3 regions of the Caldalkalibacillus horti genome follow, and region 3 is predicted to be linked to each of the others. Evidence: riboswitches for the same ligand, from Rfam matches in the RefSeq annotation. Region 3 holds a riboswitch; each other region holds the start of a gene.
The links. Region 3 has a riboswitch for cobalamin ahead of J2S11_RS20485 (ribonucleoside-diphosphate reductase subunit alpha). Riboswitches for the same ligand answer to the same signal wherever they lie in the genome.
Positions count from the first base shown of each region.

Region 1: another riboswitch for cobalamin. It lies ahead of J2S11_RS11660 (S-layer homology domain-containing protein); the one in region 3 lies ahead of J2S11_RS20485 (ribonucleoside-diphosphate reductase subunit alpha).
Region 2: another riboswitch for cobalamin. It lies ahead of metE (5-methyltetrahydropteroyltriglutamate--homocysteine S-methyltransferase); the one in region 3 lies ahead of J2S11_RS20485 (ribonucleoside-diphosphate reductase subunit alpha).

Region 1 is NZ_JAUSTY010000009.1:8,073-16,288, forward strand. Features, by position in the region: gene J2S11_RS11650 (sensor histidine kinase) at 1-1,659, shown strand, start outside; gene J2S11_RS11655 (response regulator) at 1,640-2,734, shown strand; cobalamin riboswitch at 2,975-3,164, shown strand; gene J2S11_RS11660 (S-layer homology domain-containing protein) at 3,333-8,216, shown strand, end outside.
Region 2 is NZ_JAUSTY010000021.1:3,849-12,064, forward strand. Features, by position in the region: gene J2S11_RS18590 (stalk domain-containing protein) at 149-631, shown strand; gene J2S11_RS18595 (hypothetical protein) at 742-1,062, shown strand; gene J2S11_RS18600 (YkgJ family cysteine cluster protein) at 1,120-1,473, opposite strand; gene J2S11_RS18605 (acyl-CoA thioesterase) at 1,815-2,294, opposite strand; gene metE (5-methyltetrahydropteroyltriglutamate--homocysteine S-methyltransferase) at 2,315-4,603, opposite strand; cobalamin riboswitch at 4,757-4,947, opposite strand; gene J2S11_RS18615 (DUF3221 domain-containing protein) at 5,106-5,531, shown strand; gene lexA (transcriptional repressor LexA) at 5,729-6,358, opposite strand; gene yneA (cell division suppressor protein YneA) at 6,567-6,857, shown strand; gene J2S11_RS18630 (DUF896 domain-containing protein) at 6,969-7,202, shown strand; gene J2S11_RS18635 (N-acetylmuramoyl-L-alanine amidase family protein) at 7,568-8,216, shown strand, end outside.
Region 3 is NZ_JAUSTY010000026.1:252-8,467, reverse strand. Features, by position in the region: gene J2S11_RS20520 (murein hydrolase activator EnvC family protein) at 1-122, opposite strand, end outside; gene J2S11_RS20515 (ABC transporter permease) at 365-1,138, opposite strand; gene J2S11_RS20510 (ABC transporter ATP-binding protein) at 1,135-2,247, opposite strand; gene yunB (sporulation protein YunB) at 2,347-3,060, opposite strand; gene J2S11_RS20500 (MFS transporter) at 3,104-4,240, opposite strand; gene J2S11_RS20495 (TetR/AcrR family transcriptional regulator) at 4,370-4,891, opposite strand; gene J2S11_RS20490 (hypothetical protein) at 4,974-5,111, opposite strand; cobalamin riboswitch at 5,439-5,620, shown strand; gene J2S11_RS20485 (ribonucleoside-diphosphate reductase subunit alpha) at 5,829-8,084, shown strand.

The sequences.
Region 1 (8,216 bases), on a different contig from region 3:
CGTTATTTTGCATGGGTCATGGTTTGTCGAGTTGTCTTTGGTTGGAGTGTCATTCTCGAATTATATAGCAATGATCTAGCAAGCAAGCTTTTTTTTCGACAAATAGAACAAACAGCGCTTGCGATTACCGTCCCGTTGGTTGTTCTTTGTGTACTGGATTTATATGCTAGGGATAAGTGGTTAAAATGGTATAAACAGTTCCTATTGTTGCTTTTTTTCATCGGATGGTCCGTACTTATATGGACAAATGATAAAACTCATCTCATATTCGAAACAGCGGCACTCGTTAATGGCTACCTAGATGTGCCTAGGACTAGTCTAGCGATTGCATTTAATATATTCTGCTATTTTATTTTGCTGACCTGCGTTTATTTCTTTATTATGTATTTACGAAAGGCAAGGCCGGAGGTGCGTAAACCAGGCATCATCGTCATTTTACTCGCATCAATATCAGCCGTTATAGAAGTGGTTAAATTGGTTTTTCCGGATTTATCGCAATGGTTGCTCCCAATTTCTGTTTATTGTGGTGTATTGGGCATTATTATGCTATGGATTATCTACAAAAATAAAATATTTACCATCGTGCCAATGGCAAGGGATTTTATCGTTGATACCATCCGAGAAGGAGTTTTAACTGTCGATCAAAAAGGAACGATCATTGACTGCAATATCTTTATACAGCCGTTGTTCGAAGAAAAAAACAGCAAATCAATAATCGGAAAAGACGTGTCTGAATTCCTAAAAGATTGGCCTGAGTGGTTGGATGCGTGCAACAGTATGGTAGAGAAGTCGATAGAAGTAAAGAAAGAAATGGATGGTGAAGAGAAATATTTCATGGTTAAAGTGTATCCACTTTATTCCAAAGGCTTCCGATTACTCGGAACGGTCTCGATATTATTTGATATAACAGAAAAGCAACAACGATTAGAAGAAATTGCACATCTTAATTTTATGAAAGATCAGTTGTTTACCCTTGTTTCCCACGACATCCGCGAACCGATTGCTCTTCAGGTGAATTTGATAGAAATGCTAGAAGAAGAAAAGCAAATGTTCTCGTCGGAAACAGCTGAGCTGCTTGATTTTTTAAGTACACAAATTCGTTCGACATATATGACGGTTGGCAATGTGCTTGAATGGTTTCGCAATCAAAAAAATGACGTGTCGCTTAACCCTGAATCGTTGGCCTTAGTCGATCTTATTTATGAAGCTTATCGTATACTATCTATTAAAAGTAAGGCGAAAGATATTGACATCGCAATTAAAGTTGACGAAGCTATAATTGTATATGTCGATCGAGAAGCGATTGTCATGGTAATTCGCAATATACTTTCCAATGCGATTAAATTTTCTAACCGGGGGGCAATGGTTGAGGTTGTAGCCGAAAAGTATCATGAAGGAAAAATCGTGATTACCATACGCGATCAAGGTATTGGCATGTCTAAAAAGTTATTAGGACAATTATTTACCGAAAGACAAGTCATCTCTACGATCGGAACCGAGGGGGAACGCGGGACAGGATTAGGTCTACAAGTCAGTTGCCAATTTGCGAAGATGAGTGGCGGAGATTTATGGATTGACAGCGTATTAGGGAAAGGCAGTGCCGTCTATCTTTCGTTGAGAGAAGGTGAAAAAGTTGAAGGTGATCATCATCGACGATGAACAAGCGATGCTCGCAATTATGCAAAGAATGTTAAGAAGAATAGAAAATATAGAAATAATCGGTGGATTTCAAAGTGTAAAAGACGCCCTTCTATTCACGCAAAATACAGTGGTCGATATAGCATTTGTTGATATTATGATTGCAGACGAAAGTGGATTAGAGCTTGCTCGACAATTGCGCGCTGGTCAAAAAAATATGGAAATTGTATTTGTGACTTCTCATCGAGAATATGCGGTTGATGCTTTTGATACGTATCCGCTTGATTATATGGTTAAGCCAGTATCGCAAAAAAGATTGATACAAACCATTGAAAGGGCAAGAGAGAAAAATAATAAGCCGCCTAAAGAGATGGATGTCAACCGATTAGTAGTGAAAGCATTAGGCGGTTTAGAGGTTAGTAGTGTGGATGCGGGCAAAGTGAAGTTCATTTCAAAAAAGAGTCAAGAATTATTTGCATTTTTACTTCTTGGGCGAGGTCGAGCGGTTTCAAGGGATAGAGTTATTGACGAAGTTTTTCCAGAAATGCCATTAGAGAATGCGGTGGGATACCTTAATACGGCAGTTTACCAGTTGCGTAAGGCATTGCAATCACATGGTTTAAAATCAATAGTCCGTACTTTCGACGAACAGTTTATGTTAGAAATGACTCATATAGATGCGGACTTTATTTCATTCGAATCCTATGTTTACCGTGTGAAAGAATGGAATGAATTTACGGTTAAAGAAGCGCTCGAATGGGAAAAAAGCTTTACTGGCGACTTGTATGAAAACAAATTTTATACGTGGTCCGTTCCAGAACAAGAAGGACTCGCGATACGCTATCACGATTTTGCTATAAGGCTAGTTCGCTGGCTTCTTACAAATAATCAAGTAACCCAATCCATATTAATTGCTAGAAAGATCGTTTCGCGTAATGAATTGGACGAGGAAGCAAACGTGTTTTTAATGAAAGCTTACCGTGCAGCAAAGGATTATCAATCTTTCCGAAGTCATTACGAGCATTTTATAAAAGTATATCAAAAAGAGATGGGAAGTCTTCCCGCCATTGGAAAGGAGAGCTTTTTCGAAAAATAGATGATTTGGGAATACGATTGTTGAAAAAAACGGACAGTATCATTCCAAATGGAATCCAGTTGAAGGATTTTTCAAGTTGACTGTCTCATCCATTTAATTGTTTTGAATCGATCAAAGACTTATAAAGCTTGACGTTCCATGTGGTTAAGCATAAGATGAAGTTATCATATTAATACCAGTCATTTCATAGTGTTTTAACTTACATAGATACCTCACACCTTTGTATGATTGACTGTCAATTTCATATACTCAGTAAATGGTGCTGTTATTAAACAACAGCTTGGAAGATCAGTGTAAATCTGACGCGGTCCCGCCACTGTAACGCAGAGCAGGCTAACGAGATACGCCACTGTATCGTTTGGATACGGGAAGGTAGGTTAGTCTTGCGATGAAGCGAAGCCAGGAGACATGCCATTTATTTAGTCTATAATTCCACGAGGATGGAAGGAGAGATGTTTAGCTGTGTCTTTATTTGGGCATGGCATGTCCAGATGTCAAACACCTTTTCTGATTTCCAGTAAAAGGTGTTTTTGTATGGGGTGAACCAATCGAATTTGGGAGAGGTGTGAGCTTTTTGAATAACAGGGGAAATCGGTTTTTGGCTTTGTGGTTGTCTATATTGATGCTTTTTTCATTAGTTAGTCCGACATTGGCAATGGCCGCAGAAGACGTAACGGAGCTTAGTTCTGGGGAAAACTATGTGACAGTATCGGTTGAAAAGTTTACTTTGGGACAGGGCTACATCATAGAGCCGGTTCGTGTGCCCTTTGAAGTAGGAGATAATGCAGCAGAGGTTATTATAGGACTGTTAGGAGAAGATCGGTCCCATTATAGAGGCAGTTTTGAGAACGGCTTCTATCTGGCAAGTGTTTACGACCACGATCCTGGTGCCCTTCAGATTCCTTCCTATATTTTGGATGCAATTGGGGGAGAAGATCGGATAGGCGACAGAGCGGATGCTAGTTGGCTAGAGGAATTTGATTACACTTCCGATTCAGGGTGGATGTATGCAGTAAACGATCGCTTCCCGAATGTAGGGGCTGCTGAACTGCGGGTTGAAACAGGCGATGTGATTCGCTGGCAATTCACGGTGTATGGGCTTGGGGCAGACTTAGGCAGTACCTATGATGGTTCAGAGGTTCTTATTAACCCTGCCAATAAGGATGCGTTAACGGCAAAAGTAGCAGAGATCAACAGTGCTCCTGATAAATGGGAGATTCTTGCCGATTCAGCAGTTCAATTAGCATATGACAACGCGTATCAAGTTCTCACGAACATGGAAAGTAGTCAAGAGCTGGTGGATGCCGCTTTAACATCTTTAATCGTAGCACTGGATACCACTGAAGAAGATGACGTTAGTGAAGTGAACACGGGACATTTGGAGAGGGCTATCGAAGAGGCCGAAGTAAATCAGAATTCGGTACAGGTTAGTATAGACGGATCGGATGTCAACACAACGGACTACTGGGTCATTCAGGAAGAACTTGATGCTTTGGTCGACGTCATTGTGTCGGCTCAGCAGCTAATTGCCGACCTGAGCGCGACGCAGGAAGAGGTGAATGCCAAAGTATTGGCTCTTGACCAGGCTCAGCATGCTTTTGAACAAGCGAAGAAACCCGGTTTATTCGAGGAAAACACTCAGCCTGAACATAATGTCACATTTACCGTGGCACCCAAAACCGTAACTTTAGAGGTATATAAGCCGGATGGACAACAGGTAGATATTGGAGCAGGGGAAGAGGACATTTATAAAATTTATACGGCTTATTTGCCTGTAGGCGAATATCGATACAGAGGTATTGATCCGGAGGGGCTCAGTGTTGGCGGCGGCGTTTTAACGGTAACGGATGAATCGAATCAGGCCTTTGAGCTCCGTCAACTCAACCTTAAAGCGAGTAATGCAGGCTGGAATGTTGATGAGGATTATTCCGTCAAGATCGGCCAGAACAGTCCAAACGATACCTCTTTAACGTTGGGCCAAAAGACGTCTGCCGGGCAATATCCCGTATTGGTTATAGCGGGCAATACGTACTTCTATTCTTTTGAACCAAGCGAAGGACGCATCGCAGAAGGCTTTACGACATTAAGCAGCAGTGTCACTGTCACCATAGCTGCCTCTGCACAATCAGTTTCTGGAGCGATTCCGTTAGCACGTGAGATAACTTTTACGGTGCCGGAGGAAGCGACGCTTTTTCTCGGTCGGAAAACAAAACATTTTGTGGCCTTTGAAGAAATTAAGCCAATAGAAACTACAAGTAGTAATGGTTTAACTATCTATCGCTTTAAAATGGTAAACAATCAGGAATACAATTACCGCGTGAGTCAGAAAGGGAAGCTAACAAACGCTGGCTCGTTTAGAGCGAATGAGGCGAATGAGTCTCTTGAGGTTACGGCGGAACAATTAAGTGTTCTTTCACCGCAATCGATTTTGAATCGCGGAACGTACTTGGAAGGCAATATTTATTTAAATATCAACGAACAGAATCATTTGAAGCTGGCGGGGCCAGGCGATGAATTTCATTTGTTGACTTTGCGCAGCTGGCAAGCACTAATAGAAGGAGTGGGCAACTATTTCTTCGAGCCGGATTTCCATTATGAGATTATTTCAGGTCAAGACGTGATCGACATAACCGAAGGGGAACCAGGCAGCTATTCAATGATTCAAGCATTAAATGAAGGAACTGCCATCGTCAAAGTCTCTTATGATGCTATAAAGGTGAATGGGTCACATTATATTACAGATGATAATAATGCCTTCAGTGCGGTATGGCCGGAGAATGTAGGCTTGTTTGTTGTTACGGTAGGACAAGAAGAGACGGGGATTGCCACCGGCATTGAGAGCAATAAGGAACGTAATCAAAAGGCTAACGAAGGCAGAACGGGTAATAACCTCATGAACCTTCAAAATGGCTCATTTGATGCGGATATCGATAGTGTTTACTTCCTGGATACGGAGCCTGGAGCAGTATTTACGTTTACTCCGTCCACAGGCAGTAACGTGAGCGTGCTCCAGCCAGAGATCGACCATGCGGCCGGTACGCTCTTGTATGGAGATGGGACGTTCTCGCAGGAAAACGTGACCTCCAATGAGGGCGGTTCGTTCAGCGTTCTGCTAAAGGAAGGCCGCAACATCGTCAAGGTCGAGAAGGAAGGTTTGGCCGAGTACCAGGTCATGACCGCAAGACCACTGAAAGTGGCAATCACTAACGTGACGAGCCAGGATGATGAAATTCGTGCTGGAGATGAAGTTACAGTTTTATTGGAAGGCTTGTCGTTTCCAGCTAATAAGCTAGCGGGCATTTACAATTTTACTGGACAATTAAGATTCACGTCGGGACCGGAACAGGAGCCGGTATTTGGCCTTGCCAGACAATATAACATTACGACCCAGGCCAACAGTTTAACTTTGCAAATTCCCGAAGATGTAGAAGAAAGCTATCTGCTGCAGGATGGGCATATTCGAGTAGGCTCTTTCGGCAGTCCGATTGGCGACCACCGGAATATTGATCCCTTGCAAGGGGCGAACCCTAACTTTACCGCATTAGGCAGAGAAGGATACTACAGTATTTTTCCTGAAATCGTGATTGAAATTGCCGATGACGATGAGGGCCAGCAGGAAGAAGCGGATAAGGCTTCTTTGCGTCAGGCGATCAAACATGCTCAGGATGAATTAGAATCGGTCATGGTGAGTGCGGATGGAACTGATCTTTATCCAAGCTTTTATTGGGTGACAGAAGAAAGGTATAACCAATTCGTTCGTGGTATTGAATCAGCCCAAGAGCTCATTGCGGACGAACATGCCACGCAAGGCACAGTGGATGCCAAGGTATTAGCGCTTAATCAAGCGACGGCTTCATTCCGTGATGCTAAGCGTCCCGGTTTGAAAGAAAAAACGTCCGATGTCACGGAGCAACTGAACAAGCACTTGGCCTATTTAGTGGATTCCGTGAGTAACCCCACTTTTGGCACTGCTGGTGGGGAATGGACGATTCTTTCTCTTGCACGCGCCAATTATAATGTGCCGGACGGCTATTACGAAACGTACTACAACAACGTTGTTCATGAAGTGCAAAGATTAATGCCTGCGACTACTAATAAGCCGGAAGGCATATTGGATCGCAACCGAGGAACCGAGCATTCGCGCCTTATACTAGGTCTTACCGCGATTGGGCAAGACATTCACGATGTAGCGGGATATGACATCCGTGCGGCACTAGCCGATTTTGATTATGTGACCCGGCAGGGGATAAACGGACCGATTTTTGCCCTAATTGCGCTGGATAGCCATCAATATGATATCCCCGTCAAGGATGGCGTTGCGAATCCAACCACTCGTGAGAAGATGATTGACTATATTTTAGCTAGAGAAGCTCCAACAACAGGGGGATGGTCTCTATCTGGACCAGCCGATCCAGATATAACCTCCATGGCGCTTCAAGCTTTAGCACCTTATTATGACAAAAATGATAGAGTTAAAGCGGCCGTGGACCGTGCGATTGCTTGGCTAACCTCTGCTCAGAATGAATATGGCGGTTACGCAAGCTGGGGCGTAGAAAATGTCCAGAGCGTTGCTCAAGTTATTGTGGCCCTGACGAGTCTGGGTATTGATCCACATACGGATGAGCGGTTTATCAAGAATGGTCATTCAGCAATTGACAATTTGCTGACCTATGCAGTGCCAAACGGCGGATTTGTTCATCCCAAGGGTGGAAGAGTAGATTGGATGGCGACGGACCAGGGTACCTATGCGCTGGTCGCTTACAACCGTTTTGTTAAAGGTCAAAACAGCTTGTATGATATGACCGATGTAGACATTGTTGAAGAGGAGCCGAGTGAAGGTATTTCACTTCCCGACGACGGGCAGATCGAAATCCCAAGGGATGGTAAAGACTACACCGTACGTGTACAAGAATCAGACCGTGAAAAAGAAGTGAGTATTCAATTACCTGAGAACACACAGGCTAGGACATTTCTTGATCTGCCCGCAAATACGGATTTACCGAATCTTTCGATAGTGAGAGGCAGCAACACTGTTGAGTTCCCTAAGGGAATTCGAATGAATGGTGAGTCCAACAAAGTTCTGGAGCTGCTCACGTCCAAAAATCTAAACGATGCGTCGCTTAAGAATCAGTTGGTCGGTTTAATTGATTCGGATCGGGAGCTTGATGAAGTCTACTCATTCTTCACCATGGGTGGAGAACAGCCGGTTCAATTTAACGGATTTGTCACGCTGACCTTCAAGGGGATGAAAGGCAACGAAGCTGCATTCATAGAGAACGGCCAGATTTCAGCTATTCAAAAGTTTGCTAATGAAGAAGATGGATTAGCAAGCGGCAAAAATGAGTTTGCGTATGAGGATGGAAATGACCTCATTGTGAAAACAAGTCATTTCACAGACTTTGCCGTTTTCTCCACGAAAGAGAAAGAGAATCAAGGTGGCGGAACGCCTCCTGGCAATGGCGGCGGTGGAGGAGTGACTCCT
Region 2 (8,216 bases), on a different contig from region 3:
CTTATATTTGGTTCTTATTGACTACACACAGTTCTAGTTAACCCTACGAAAATTGTGAATAGTAGCTTAATTAATTCATCTGACTTACCGTTAAGAGAGCTAGCCGCAAAAACATTTACTAAAAGGAGATGAGCTGAGAGTGAAAAAAATGTTGATAGGATTGGTTGCAGGGCTGTTAATTGGAAGTGTTGGGACGGCTGCAGCGAATAATACAGCGGTACAAGCTATTTTTAGTAGCTTTACGTTACAGGTTGAAGGCGTTGAATTACCGATAGAGCCTTTGGTCCATGAGGGTTCTACATATTTACCAGTAAGACAGGTGGCGGGGATGCTAGGCTTTGATGTATCCTATACGTCTGCTACAAGAACAATTGGCTTAGCTAGAAATGATCAAAGTATTAATGCTGCTGCTGAGGAAGTAAGGGGAGCCGTTGAAACATTGACAGGAGAAGAAATTATTAACCTGGTCAGAACGCTTTATCCTGATTTATTTCAAGAAGGAAATGTTGTTATTGATGAAAATGGATTATTACAGATTGGTGATGTAAAAATTCAGCTTGAAGCGGACGAGAATGGAGAGTACAGTATAGATCCACTTTTAGAGTCAGGCGTTCTTTCTAACCAAGAGTGAATCATGATTAAGATATTACTATTGCATGCCTCCCTTTAGGGAGGATTTTTGTTCAGAAATCGTTCAGCAGAGCTTGTTACAATTTTCTATAAAAATAAGGAGGATATGGAATGTGCCGCTGGACGATAGCTTGCTTTTTAAAACTAGTGGGTTGGATTGTAGGGTTAACGGGTTCTGGTTCAGCTTTAACAGCCATTTTTCTGTTTAGACATGGAGGTGGGGCAGTCTATCATTATTTTGCAAATCAGCCTTCTATTTTCTATAGCTACGCTATTATCTTCTTAGTAGGTGGAATGATGACAGGTACTCTATTAATTTGTATAGGTGCTCTAGTACAAGGTCATTCTCAGACCAGTGCTCTCCTATATAGTTTAGATTCAGAATTTGATATTGAATCGAAGCTTGATTTTATTACTCATAGAGAGTCTTGAAGGAGAGGAGTAAGAATACTCATACAATGAAAGAATATTCATACAATGAAGGCATATTTACCTTTTCATATCCTTCCATGTAAAATCTATCGATAGAGTTCCTACATATTCTTGTTGAGTAGATGAATTCATATTTTTAGTTGCTAACTCTGGCTTGCGAAAGCAAACTAGCTCTTGATAGTAGCCGAACATACGACATATGTTTGGCCTTACTGTATGAATGCCACACCGATCATGATCTAAATCATAAAATATACACGTCCCATAAAAACGTTGCTGGTTCTCTAATTGTGAGCGTAACTTTAGTGGCATGGATTTAATCTTCTTTTTAATTCTTCTTAGCTCGCTTTCGGTGACCGGAACAGGTCCGCAGCACAATCCTTTACAACCCTTACAAGGTAATTCTTCCATAGTATCTTCTCCTAATCTGTTCATAATAAAAAAAGCCTCGCATGGAAGCGAGGCTTTAAATCACAAGAATTGGTATGATGTATTGTTTATGTTATGACTAGAAATGACTAGTAGCAATATATAGTAGTTAACAAGCAGTATCATACATTCTGTAACAAAAATGCATTTGGGGCAATCAGTTATTTCATTTGCCAACAGAAATTTTACTTACTTATTACATATTATAACATACTTTCGGACAGAGAATTAATAGCATCCTATAATAATTAAGATATTTATAGATATGCTGAATAGTAGCTTTATGGTGTTTCTTGGTCATCCTTCATATTAAGAGGAATCTATTAGATGGCTTCTTGTTTGCGTTTCCTCCTAAGCTCATATCTTTTCTTTGCCTGCTCGTGCTGCTTTATTTCCTCTTCTGTTTCAGGAATAACCTGTGGGACTGCTGTTGGCTTACCTTCTTCGTCCAAAGCAATCATGGTTAGATACGCTCTAGAAGTAACTCTCTTTTCACCTGTTAATAGATTCTCAGCTTCTACCTTAATATATATTTCCATAGAGGTGCGATGTGTCCAGGTCACATAGGCTTCTAAATTGATTGCCTCACCCGTTTTAATGGGTGCTAGGAAATCAAAGGAATCACTAGAAACGGTAACGACCGGCTTACGGCAATGCCTCATAGCGGCAATGCAGGCAATTTTATCGACATAGGCCATGACCTTTCCGCCAAATACGGTATGATGATGATTGGTGTCTGGAGGAAAAATAAGATCTGTTAAAAGAGTCCTAGATTCATGTACGGGCTTTGCTTTAAGAGTCATGTTCATCCTCCATTGTCTAACTAGGATTTCTGTTGAAGTAGCTGCTGTCGAACAGCTTGTGTTGCTACAACCATATTTTTCAAGGATGGAATGGTTTCATCTACTCCTCTAGTTTTTAGCCCACAATCAGGGTTGATCCAGAATTGTGAAGGGTTTAAGACGTCCAATGCTCGTTGAATCATTTTGGACATTTCATCTACTTCAGGAATACGGGGGCTGTGGATGTCATAGACTCCTAGACCAATTCCTTTGTCATAGATATTTTGTTCAAAGGCAGCGATAAGCTCTCCATGGCTTCGAGACGTTTCAATAGAGATAACATCGGCATCAAGCTCACTAATCACATGAATGAAATCATGGAATTCACAATAGCACATATGGGTATGAATTTGCGTGCTGTCTGCCACGGAGGAAGTGGTTAAGCGAAACGCTGTAACAGCCCAGCTCAGATACTCATTCCAATCTGCCTTCTTCAAAGGCAATCCTTCACGCAAGGCGGGTTCATCCACCTGGATCATGTTAATTCCTGCATCCTCAAGTGCTTTTACTTCCTGCTGCAAGGCAAGGGCAATTTGGTAGGCAACCTGCTTTCTTGAAATATCGTCGCGAATAAATGACCAATTCAGGATGGTGACAGGTCCCGTTAGCATTCCTTTAACTGGTTTCTGAGTTAGTGACTTAGCAAATACACTTTCTTTAACGGTCATAGGCTCAAGGAATTCAACATCAGCGTAGACAATGGGTGGTCTCACACAACGCGAACCATAGGACTGTACCCAGCCATATTTAGTAAAGACAAAGCCACCTAGCTTTTCACCAAAAAACTCAACCATATCTGTACGCTCAAACTCTCCGTGAACGAGTACGTCAAGCCCTATATCTTCTTGAATGTTAATCCATTCCTTTATTTTATCTTCGATATACTCTTCGTATTGCTTCTCGGACCACTCAAATTTTCTGAACTTCTGGCGTGCCTGGCGCACCTCAGCTGATTGAGGGAAGCTACCTATTGTTGTTGTTGGAAGAAGAGGAAGGTCCCAAGTTTTCTGTTGAATTTCTTTTCGTTCGTTGAACGAGCTATGTCTCCCGATATGATCCTCCTGTATGCTCTGAACGGCTTCATGCACCTTTGTACGAGCTCTAGTGGGGGAATGGAGTAATAGCTGCTGGGCTTCTTCATGCTCTGTAAATTCCTTTTTCGTTGCTTCTGCCCCTAGTGTGTGTCGTTTGCTCAGCAGGACGATTTCATCTAGTTTTTCATCAGCGAACGCTAGTGCACTTCTAATTTCATAGGCTAAATGAGATTCCTTTTGGGCGCTTACAGGAACATGTAGCAGGCTACAGGATGGCTGGAGCCAAATTCGATCTGCTTCTACAATCTGTAAAAGCTCTTCAATCAGCTCCCATTTCTTAGACAAAGTAGTGCGCCAAACATTTCTTCCATCAATGAGACCGACAGCCAGGACTTTGTCTTCTGGAAAGCCAGAGATGTGTAACTGCGTAAGGTTCTGTTCTACACCGTGTACAAAATCTAACCCTATTCCTTGTACAGGCAGGTTCAGCCAATCTGACTCAGGCACGATGGAATCAAAGTAGGTTTGTAGCATAATGTTAAGCTGTGGTGCGGCTGTATGAAGTCTTTCAAAGATGCTGAAAAGAAGCTCTTTTTCTGACTTTGTACAAGCAGTAACTAGAGCTGGCTCATCGATTTGAACCCATTCAACTCCTTCTTTCTGTAGCTCTTTTACAATTTGCTCATAGAGAGGGAGAAAGGATAGAATGGTTTGTGCTAGATCCTTTTTCTCATAGCCTTTAGATAATTTTACAAATGTATATGGACCAATAAGTACTGGCTTACTTTTAATGCCAAGCTTCTCTTTAGCTTCTTTATACGCTGTCAGTGGCTTGTTCTCGGTTAGGTGTGGGGTAACGTCGTCAAGCTCTGGAACGATGTAATGGTAGTTTGTATTAAACCACTTTGTCATTTCGCAGGCTACAGCGTTTTGCTCTCCCCTGGCCATAGCAAAGTAAGTGGATAGAGGAACACGTCCACCCGAATAAGAAAAGCGCTTAGGGACAAGACCGAACATAACGGCCATATCTAGCATATGATCATAGAACGTAAAGTCGTTTACTGGAATGATGTCAATCCCTTTTTCCTTTTGCTTTTGAAGATGGTGTAATCGAAGCTGTGTTGTTTGCTCATAAAATTCTTCTTCTGTTAGCTTTCCAGCCCAAAATGTCTCTAATGTTTTTTTCCACTCGCGATTCTCTCCAATACGCGGATATCCAAGGTTACTGCATTTCATCGCTTCATCTCCATTCCATTATTAACTAAAAAGGCACAAAAAAGGCATCTCCAACGTTCATAAAGATAGTTAGAGACACCAAAGAATAAGGGTATAGATTACCCATGCTTATTAATCGAGTCCTAACACCTCCCTATCTCCCGTAGGTTAAAAACAGTGCTGTCGAAACAGGCAGGTCTCCTGACTTAAGATTCAACATTAGCTCACGCCTTCCCAATCATAGGTGATCAGTGGCTTACCTTGAGCTAACTCATCCTTCACAGTGGCGGGACCGTACCGGAATTGCACCGGGCTTCCCTTTTAATCCTTGATTCAATCAAGGAACCTGTTTCCACTTATTCAAATGTTCTTCCTTCACCAAAACGCCATGACAAAGCGTTCATAGTTAAGAGGAGGGTATCACTTCTACTAAGTTATGTCAAGATTATGAATTAGTTAAACATTTTAAGGATTTATTACGTCTATAATAGAGTACAAGAAACTTGAGATGGGGTGGATTAGAGTGACGAAGAAAATAACAACAAAAATGAAGGTAGAGTCAAAGCCATTATATTATCTATTACTTCTAGGTCTAACAATAGTTCTTTTAGCTGGATGTGGAACGGATGGCATGTCGACAGGCGAGGGGGGCTCTTTAGATGATACACCTTACTTTGAGGGAATGATTTATTCAATTGCCGAGGGCGGAAATTCTATCTTAGTTATTCAAGGTATCGAACATGCAGATATTCCTCAATCCGAATGGCAGGGAAAAGAAGCGATTAGTTTTTCTTTTGATGAAGCTGTTACATTTTACGACAAGGAGGGGAATGAGATAACCAAGGATAGACTTATTAAAGGGCAGATGGTTAGAGTTTATCATACGGGTACCTTGGCTGAGTCGTATCCGATGCAAGGCAGGGCCATTGCTGTTCAGATTGTAGACTAAGGAAAAAGTGTACTTTAAAATGTAAGATATGTTGTAATAATATGTTGTGATTTTAGGATGAAATCACAACCACTTAGATTGAACAATAAACAACAAGAAAAGCCCGTACTCCACAAGTTGGAGTAACGGGCTTTAAATATGCTCGAAGTAATATCTAGTTCATGTAACATAGCTAGCATAATAATCTAACTCAAGTATTAATGTAGGGTGCGAAATACTCCTACTACTTTTCCAAGAATGGATACGTCTCGAAGAATGATAGGTTCAAGAGATGAATTTTCAGGCTGTAGTCTGAAGTAATCCTTTTCTTTAAAGAAGCGTTTAATTGTAGCTTCTCCTTCATCCGTCATGGCTACGACAATATCTCCGTTATTCGCTACGTTCTGCTGCTTCACAATGACATAATCTCTATCATAGATACCTGCTTCAATCATACTGTCACCTTGTACGGAAAGCATGTAGATGTGCTCGGAATCATGTGCAAAGCGCTCTGGAAGAGGGAAATATTCATCCACGTTCTCAATAGCGGTGATAGGTTGTCCAGCTGTAACTTTACCTATAACAGGGACGCGAACAAACGGTGTGCTTTGAATTTCCTCGCTACGGATAAACTCATCATCAAGGATTTCAATGGCTCTTGGCTTAGTTGGATCTCGGCGTATTAAGCCTTTCTTCTCTAAACGTGCTAAATGCCCGTGTACAGTGGAGCTAGAAGCTAGTCCTACGGCTTCACCAATTTCTCTTACTGAAGGTGGATATCCTTTGTCTTTTACTTCGCTTTTAATAAATTCTAGGATGGCACGTTGTCGGTTCGATAATGTTTTCATTCCAATCACCTCAATATTAATTACCAAATTCTACTTATAAGCATTATAACACAGAACAAAAATAAGAACAAACATAAGTTCGAAAAAATAGTTGACGAGAATATCTGTTCTGTTTATAATAAAAACGAACAAACGTTTTGGAAACAAATGTTTGACTCCAGGTGAACAATTTTAATGAAAGACCACTATATATGATGAGGTGAAGGAAATGTCAATGCTTAAATTGTTAAAGGATTATTCTTATGTGATCGTGTTTGTTATCATCTTGTTTATTGTTTTCTATACCATGACTTCTGTTCTAGCTACTGCGGGGGATGCTGAAGAGTCGTCTGTCATTATTGAGCATGGTGATACTCTTTGGAAGATTGCTACTGAGCACCACAAGAGTATGGGACTATCGGTACAAGAGTATGTTAGGCTAATCCAAAAGCTGAATGGACTGGATTCGGTTGTGATTTACCCTGGTCAAGAATTAGCGATAATGATTGGCTATAAGTGATGTATGCTTCCCTAAGTGGAAAGCAGTGAGCATATTTTGCCCAAGCTGAACGAAACATGCTATAATACGGATACATGAACTGAACTATATTTCGTATTGTGAGGGATTGTTTTGCTTTCAACGGAGAAGATTCAACGGATTAATGAGCTTGCCAAAAAGGATAAAGAATCAGGTTTGACTAATGCAGAGAAAGAGGAGCAGAAGGAGCTGCGAGCGGAATATCTTAAGACGTTACGTTCCTCTTTAAAGTCAGACCTAATGAATGTAACGATCGTAGATCCGAATGGGGACGATGTAACCCCACAGAAGCTAAAGAATGAGCAAGCAAAGCGCAAGAAGCATTAAATAAATAGGTTGACCTTTAAAGGAAGTCAGTTATCAAAAACTGGCTTTTTTTGTTTTTATTTGTATGTCTAAAGAGGCTCGGATTGTCCCTGACCAATTAACGAAAAAAATTTTAGCACCAACTTTCCTTTTATACTTAGGGCTTAGAAAGATAGGGGGAAATGTTCACATTTTTTTGGACAACTTTTTCAGACACAGTTCGTCAAAATAGGTATAAAATCTTTAATAATAAAGGTTTTTTCAAGTTATTTCAAATAATAAAATGGAGGGAGGCTGGTACATCAAGAGTTTAGGAACCCGATCAATCATAAAGCCATGTCACAATAGTCAACATATTGGAATTAATGTATGGAGAGGGGAACAGCATGAAGAAAAAGGCCAGTCTTTTTTTCTTTTTTTTACTTGCCTCACTATTAGTAGTAGGTACATATTCTGAGGTAGGTGTAAGCGCAAATCAGGCGATTAAATTAATCGTTGAAGGAAAGCAGCAAAGCCCTGATGTTCCTCCAGAATTAAAGGACAACCGTACGTTTGTCCCAATTCGTTTTGTAGCAGAAGCTATGGGAGCTCAGGTTAATTGGAATAAGTCAGCTTTACAGGTAGAGATTAAACGAGATCAAGCAACGATCCATTTAAACCTTAACTCAAGAACGGTTACGGTGAATGGACAAGCTCATCAAATTGATACTCATCCATACATGTCCAAATCCCGTACAATGGTTCCTGTACGATTTGTTAGTGAATTTCTTGGATTAGATGTCGGTTGGCAAGCCAAAGAAAAGACGGTTGTGATTTCAAAACCGATGACGCTTTCTATTAATGGACAAGCTTTTACAGGAGTATATCGTCCGGTCCAGCTTAATAATAGCGTATATGTTCCAATCGTAGAAATGGCTAAGAGATTAAACGTAGGTGTTAGGCAACAAAATGGACAGTATATATTCTCGTACGCAAGTCCATCAGGAAACCAAGGAACGGTATCAAATCAAATAGCAGCAAGTGAAATTCAGATGG
Region 3 (8,216 bases):
TCTTGAATAGTCGCTGCTTCGACCGTTTCTACCATATGTAAACCTAGTAAGCTTACACTAAGGAAGAATACAACAACAACCTTTCCGCAAAAAGCTACAGTATCTCTTTTATTCCAACGCATTTCTACTCTCCCTGTTCTTAGTTTGTAGCTGACCTGATGTGTCAGGAGGTTTTCTGTATTCTGCTATAAGACACTGCCTTTCTCTTTTTCTACTGGCAGATAAACTAGGATGGCTGTATGTATTATTTTCGCTTCAAACTTCTAAATTATGATAGTCTCTCTCATGAATTTTTTAAAAACCCATGAAGTAACCCTATTATGTTTCTCTATAAAAAGCAACCTTTTTAACGGAAAGTTCACAATTACACGTGGACATCCTTTTTCGTAAAAACGAGGTAGGAGACGGCAAAAAACAGTACCATATGAAGGGCGATCATGCCTAATGAAAAGAGTAAAGTCACCCCTTCAAACATCGGTTGCCCATACATATGCTGAGATAGATCTGTATGAGCAAATAGGATATATTTACCTTCTTGAACATTTGAATAGCTTAGCAAGGTTAGAAGGGTGTTAGATACTAAATAGATAAAAATAGGTCCTAATATAGAAAATAGACTATTTCTGGAAACGGCAGAAAATGTGAATGCTAAGGTGCTAATAATGAATATTTCAATTGTCCCAAACACGTAAGACCCTAACATGCTAATGATGAAAAAGGGATCATTTACTACAGCATTGGATGTAGGTGAAAAGAAAAGTAAGCCCACAAGTCCTGTAATGATGATGTGAGCACAAACAAATACTACAAGGAATAGACATAGTGAGAGATATTTGGCTACAAGGATTTTAGCTCTACTCACGGGTCGAATAAGGAGCATCTTAATCGTTCCGTTATGAAATTCACTTGAAACGATATCTCCACCTTGGATAATACCGATGAAGATAATTAGGACCAAGAGCTGTGTACCGTTCTCTACAAAATCCCAAAACATATAATCAGTACCACCAAACAGCATTTTTAGGAATAATCCTACCATACTATTAGCGATAATTAACAAACCTAGAAGAATCCATGTCCTAGATTTTTTATAAATCTTCACATTCTCATTATGAATAAGCTCAGCTATTTGGTTCATGGCTGTTTACCTCTCAGCTTTTTGAAAAATGCATCCTCAAGGGATACCTTGGTCCACTCAATCGCATAAACGTGAATATCCTCTTGGACAAATCGTCGGTTTAGTTCGGCTACTCCTTGGTAATTTGCCCGAACAGAAAGCCCATCACTAGTCAATTCTAATAGAGTTCCCCATTCAGATTGATTCTTTACAATCTGTTCTGCGCGGTCCAGGCTCGACAGTCTGAAGGTCACAACATCGCCCTCAGCTGTATCTGTTCTAAAATCATCTAATCGCCCACTTTCAACTAATGCCCCATCATGAATAACAATGACACGATCACAAATAAGCTCAATTTCGGCTAACACATGGCTGGAGATAACAACGGATACCCCATCATGTCTAGCTAAATGCTTCAAATGATTCCTCAGATCTTTAATTCCCGAAGGATCTAGGCCATTGGTTGGCTCATCTAAAAGGAGAATAGAAGGACGATGCAGGATGGCTTGTCCTAGACCCAAACGCTGCTTCATTCCCAAGGAATACGTAGACACCTTATCTTCTATGTAATCCTCCATTTCTAATAAATCTATCACTTCATCTAGCCGTTCTTCAGAAACGTCTTCATTCATTCTCTTATAATGTAGGAGATTATCATATCCTGTCATATATTCATAAAACTCTGGGTTCTCGATAATCGCACCAATATGAGCCATGGCCTGCTCGAATTTTTTATGTAAATCATATCCGTTAACCTCAATGTGACCTTTGGTAGCCTTCAGTAACCCTACCACACACTTCATCAGCGTGGTTTTACCAGATCCATTTGGACCTAACAAACCAACAATCTCACCCTGTTGCAGCTCAAAAGATATATCCTTTAGAATCGTATGCTTACCTATCCTTTTATCCAACTGAGTGACAGACAATACCGTATTCTGATCCACAGCAAGACCTCTCTTCTGTATTTGAAACTTTTTGTTATTTGGTATAATTGGATTCGCTAATCCTCCCTCTCTTTTATCATAATTCCCACAATGCTGTAAAGCAGACGTAGCTAGAGCATGGGGAAAAGGCAGAGATTTTGAATCTCCACCTACAGCTACTAAGCATTCCAATACTCTATACATATTTTATTTTGTTTAACGATGATGTCGAAATTTAAAATGTATAACTGTAGCACCTTGCAAGCTCATGACCAGAGGAGCATAGCACATACACATTCAAATTTAGGGTGTATCCACTAAATCATCAGTTGGGATGGCTAAAGGTACAGGGGTGACTGATCCATCCGAATTTTTTACATAAACATTAGGCACTTCGCCTGGCAGCACAATGAAGTCAATTGGTAAGGAGGTTGAAACCACTGCTTCGTCAGAGGAAAACGGAATGACGATGCGGACATCTGCTTGAATTTTTAAATAGACGGTAATGGAAACGACGTTAATCCCTGCCTCCTCCATCTCAATAGAAATATCTGCTTTAGCTGCTCCCATGGGTACAAGTGTAATGGGCACAAGTGGACCAAGCTGGGCCAAAATATTACTGTTTAACGCTTGCCCTAGTGGAATTCGAATTGGACTGTTTGAAAGCTCTCTAAGCTCCTCGTTCGCTCGATCAATAACCGTTGAAACGATTTCTGCCTGTTTGGCTTGATCAAATGTAATCAGTATGATTTTACCATCCTCATCCTTTTCAAAGATAACGACTTCATTAGATCCGATATCCTGACTAAGCTTATGGCTTATTGCATCACTTATCGTTAGGGTAGCAATTTGCTTAACATGTGTTGCCGCTATGTTTTTTAAAGCGGGCTCTAAATTTCGTTCAACAAAAAGAAAGCCTTGAATGGAAATGATTAGTATAATCACTAGTACGATAAGGAATATATGCCTCTTCTTTAAAAAGGAACGCTGGGTTGCTGGTCTAAACCCCTTCGACATCGAACATCCCCTCCTACATTAATACGTATGCAGCAGGGCTCGTCTACATGGTATAAGCCTGACAAACTTTTTTGTTTACAGGAATAAGTAGACCAACCAGACCGATTAACGGCACAAACAAAAAACAAAATAGATAAGAGGTCGCTTCTATAAGTAACCCCGCGGCAAAAGACCCAACCGATTGACCAGCTCCAAGGGCTAAGAAAGCCAAACTCACTCCCATTGCAGGCGAGGAAGGAAATAAGCGTGTGCCCCATACAATAAACAAGCCTGTCAAAAAAATAAATGAAACTCCAAACAACAGACCAGATACATAAACAGTTACCATTGTAGGTATTGTAATTGAGCTAATAGAAAACAGCATGATCCCAAGAATAAGACGATACGCATAAGCCAGCCCAATTTTATGAATGACGCGACCAGCCATAGCACCACCTATTCCAGCGATCCCCATTATAATCCAAAAGATGACACTATCATTGGCACTCATCTCGTACATTACATTTATATAGCTTCTTGAAAATGTCCAATATACGGAAGAAACACCTCCTGCCAGTAAAGAAGCCAGCAGTAAATTTTTTGCTTTCACAAGTGAGCCTACTATTGGTTGTTTAGCTTCCCCTTCATGAAGCTTTAGCTTATAGCTTGGAATACTTTTAGAGCTCCAAATGAGAACGAAAAGTGCGATTACAGCAAAAAATAGGTAGGCTAGACGCCAGTATTCCGATAAAGCTAGCGCAATCGGCCCCGTCAGAATGAGACCAAAGCTCGTTCCACTATTTATCCACGTATTAGCTTTATCCTTTTCGTTATCCTTTAAAGAGATGGAAGCTACCTGACTAAGAGCAGGGGATGCCCAACCACTCCCTACTCCCCCTATAAAGCTACACAAAACCATTGTATAGACATCTTGAGCAAGAGCTATTCCTATTAATCCTAGAAGGGCACTTAAACCAGAGCATTGTACGACCTTTTTCGTCCCCCATCGTTGGATGAGGAAAGAAGATGTTAGCAAAGCAAACGTGTATGCAATATATGCTGTTGATCCAATCATTCCTGCTTCACCTGCTGTTAAACGAAGTGATTCTGCTATATCAGGTAAAAATAATCCGAAGCTGAGCCGGGCCAATGCATATGTTACAGCAATCATGGCTACACCAAGGAATACCAGTTTCCACATCCGTTTTTCCTCCAATTCTTTAGTACGTGTACTTTTGAATGAGAACTATTGTCTGATCCCTTTTCTATTATCATTAACTTTAGATAGAACGATCATTATATTTTGTTTTAAAAAAAGTAAGCATAATGCTTACGAAATTCCTTTAACTAAATGACGGAGCTGCTCACTAACCTGTTCAGCATCTAGGACTTCCGCTAAAGCTGTAGCTCCTTCGAATAATAAAGCGAGTTGAATCGCTTGTTTCTGCTGAAAACCAAGCTCTTCAAAATAAGATATTAAGGCTTGCTTATGTTGATTTACATATTCCACAATCTCATACTCTTCGCTCGAAGCAAATTCCTCTTTAGCGCGTAAAAACATACATCCTTTCGAGCTATGCTGCCGAATCCATGCTAGATGTCCCTCTGCTAATTCAGCCGCACTTGCTGAGGAATAATTTTGGATAGAGGACTGTAATAACTTGAAATATCTCTCCCCTCTCCTTTTTAATACAGCTAAAACCAACTCTTCCTTGGACGCAAAGTGGTTATACAGTGTCATAAGAGCTACATTGGCTTCATTTACAACCCTTTTCAGTCCTATCGCATGAAAGCCATATTCATAAAATAGCCTTTCCGAATGTTGCAATAAATCTTCCTTTTTTTTACTCATACTATTTCCACCTTTGTATAGAACGATCACTCTATTAATATCATAGTAGTTATGAAGTGACAACCGATAACCTTGTTATATCCTATTCTCTTATTCTATTTAATTTATCAGCAATCTCCTCTAAAAGCTCAATCTCCCTACGTTGGTTTTTAACCATCGTATACTGATTACTCAATATAAACACTCCTAAAAATCCGATTAAGATTAAAAGTAAGCCCATCTCTTTCTCTCCCCTCTAGTAGAACACTTACGTTTACGCTAATAAGAGGTATGATCCTCTTCATTCAATTATCCTATTTTAATTTATTATAAACAACCCTTCATTCTACACAATTAACAAATACAGGGATTTAAAGAATGAAATAAAAAACTCTTTTTTTCAAAAGAAAATTTTTTTATCTTGGTGAGTCCTTGTCTCATGTGCATTGGAGTAAGATTTAGCTTTTGGGGGTAAAAAAATCATGTTGCCAAACAGAGATGTTGAGTTTATAATTCTAGTTACGAAATCAATATTTAGTGTTGTTCTCAATTGAGAATTCAATATTTAGTATATTTTTGCTATAAAGGTGTCGATTCATCGACTTAAAAAGGGAATTTGGTTCAAAGCCAAAACTGTACCCGCAACTGTACATGCTGATGAAATAAGCACATCCACTGTGACTCTCACGGGAAGGGCTTAAAGTAAGGAGAAGCATAAGTCAGGAGACCTGCCTTTATAGTTACAGACTGTCTTCTTCGGGAGCTGAGAAGATAGAATGAAAAAGGACTAATTGACGTGTGGTCTGCCTTCATTCTATGTGCTCATCTTCTGAGATGAGCTTTTTATTTTACTATCAAAATTTATAAGTTTAAAGGTAGATAGTATAAGAAAATCTAAGGCTTTCGCCATGACTTGGCGCTAAGCCAAGTTTTTCTAATGTGCATAGGAGGAGAAATCATGCTACAAACAAAAGTAAGATACACAGATATTACGACAGATTTTACTAGTCTTGAACAGTATATGGAGGAACAGGCCAAGCCGTATTCACTACCATTGGATGAATACAAAGAGAAGGTTAAGCTTACCTACGAATATATGGAGGAACCTACATTAGATAAGGTCACTAGTTTACTAGTCCTTTCTGCACTTGAACGCATTACAGCTTCCGAGCCTGATTGGACATACTTTGCAGCGAGCATTTATTTAGATAAGCTCTATCATTCTGCTAGTACGACTCGTGGCATTGAGGCTGACAAAAAGTACGGCTCTTTGTATCTGTTAATTAAGGAGCTAACAGACCTAGGTATTTACAACGATCAGATTCTAACAAGCTATACTAAGGAAGAAATAGGAATACTAGAGCAGGAAATTACCCCTGATCACGATCATAAATTTACATACATTGGCTTGTTGACCCTGGCAGATCGTTATCTAGCGAAGGGTTATCAAAAAGAGGTGTACGAGTTACCTCAGGAACGTTTCATGATTATTGCCATGACCCTTATGTTAAAAGAAAAGAAAGAGAAGCGCCTTGAGTTGGTTAAAGAAGCGTATTGGGCATTAAGTAATCTTTACATGACAGTGGCTACACCGACCCTAGCTAACGCCGGTAAAAGCTACGGTCAGCTCTCTAGCTGCTTTATTGATACAGTAGATGATAGTTTAAGAGGGATCTATGATTCCAATACAGATATCGCTAACCTGTCCAAGGGTGGCGGGGGAATCGGAGTCTACTTAGGAAAGATTAGAGCTAGAGGTAGTGATATCAAAGGCTTTAAAGGGATATCCTCTGGTGTTATTCCTTGGATGAAGCAGCTCAACAATACGGCTGTCAGTGTTGATCAATTAGGTCAAAGACAGGGTGCTATTGCTGTCTATTTAGATGTGTGGCATAAAGATATCTTCCCGTTCCTAGACGCGCGCCTTAACAATGGGGATGAGCGTTTCCGTACCCATGATTTATTTACAGGTGTCTCTATACCGGATGTGTTTATGGAAGCTGTAGAAAACAGAGAGGATTGGTATCTCTTTGACCCACACGAAATTCGTAAGGTGATGGGCTATTCTCTAGAGGATTTTTACGATGAAAAACAAGGCAGTGGCTCGTTTAGGGAGAAATACCAGGAGTGTGTAGCACACCCTACTCTTTCTAAAACAACGGTACCCGCTATTGATATCTTTAAATCGGTCATGATCTCTCAATTAGAGACGGGAACACCTTACATGTTCTATCGTGATGCGGCAAATCGTGCTAACCCAAATAAGCACGCTGGAATGATTTATTGCAGTAACCTGTGTACGGAAATTATGCAGAACATGAGCCAAACGACTGTCATTGAAGAGAAAACCGAGGATGGTAAGATTATTACAGTGAAGGAACCAGGAGATTTTGTGGTATGTAATCTTTCCTCCATTTCCTTAGCAAGTGCTGTTGGTGATGATGTGCTTGAGCGCCTGATCCCTATTCAGGTGCGTATGCTAGATAACGTTATTGATTTAAATAATATTCCGGTGCACCAAGCTCAGATTACGAATGAAAAGTATCGTGGAATTGGCCTAGGTACGTTTGGCTGGCACCATCTACTAGCGTTACAAGGGATTACTTGGGAAAGTGAACGCTCCCTTGAATATTGTGATGAAGTGTATGAGAAAATCTCATATTTAACGATAAAAGCAAGCATGACGTTAGCAAAGGAGAAATCTCCTTATCCGGCATTTGAAGGATCTGATTGGGAAACAGGAGCGTATTTTGAGCAAAGAGGCTATCATTCTCCTGACTGGCAGGTTCTTCAGCAGGATGTGAAGGAGCATGGTGTACGTAATGGTTATCTCATGGCTGTTGCACCAAACTCTTCTACCTCTATTATTGCAGGCTCTACAGCTAGTATTGATCCGATCTTCCGCAAAGAATATTCGGAGGAAAAGAAGGATTATAAGATTCCTGTAACAGCACCTGATTTAAATGCGAAGACGAACTGGTACTACAAAACAGCGTATGTGATTGATCAAAAATGGAGCATTCGTCAAAATGGAGTGCGTCAGCGCCATATTGATCAATCTGTTTCCTTCAATTTATATGTACAAAACAATATTAAAGCGAAGGATTTATTAGATCTGCATCTATTAGCTTGGAAATCTGAGCTGAAAACGACATATTACGTTCGTTCTACGTCCAGTGCAGTGATTGAGGAATGTGAAAGCTGCCATAGTTAATACCTTAACAAAGGGGATAAGACAAGCTTGAGCATGGTACATCCTCAAACAACCTAAAGAGACTCCAGTGTAAGCTTTTCTTTTGTTTCTATGTTCTTCATGATCTATGGCTTCCTCTAACGGACAAAAATG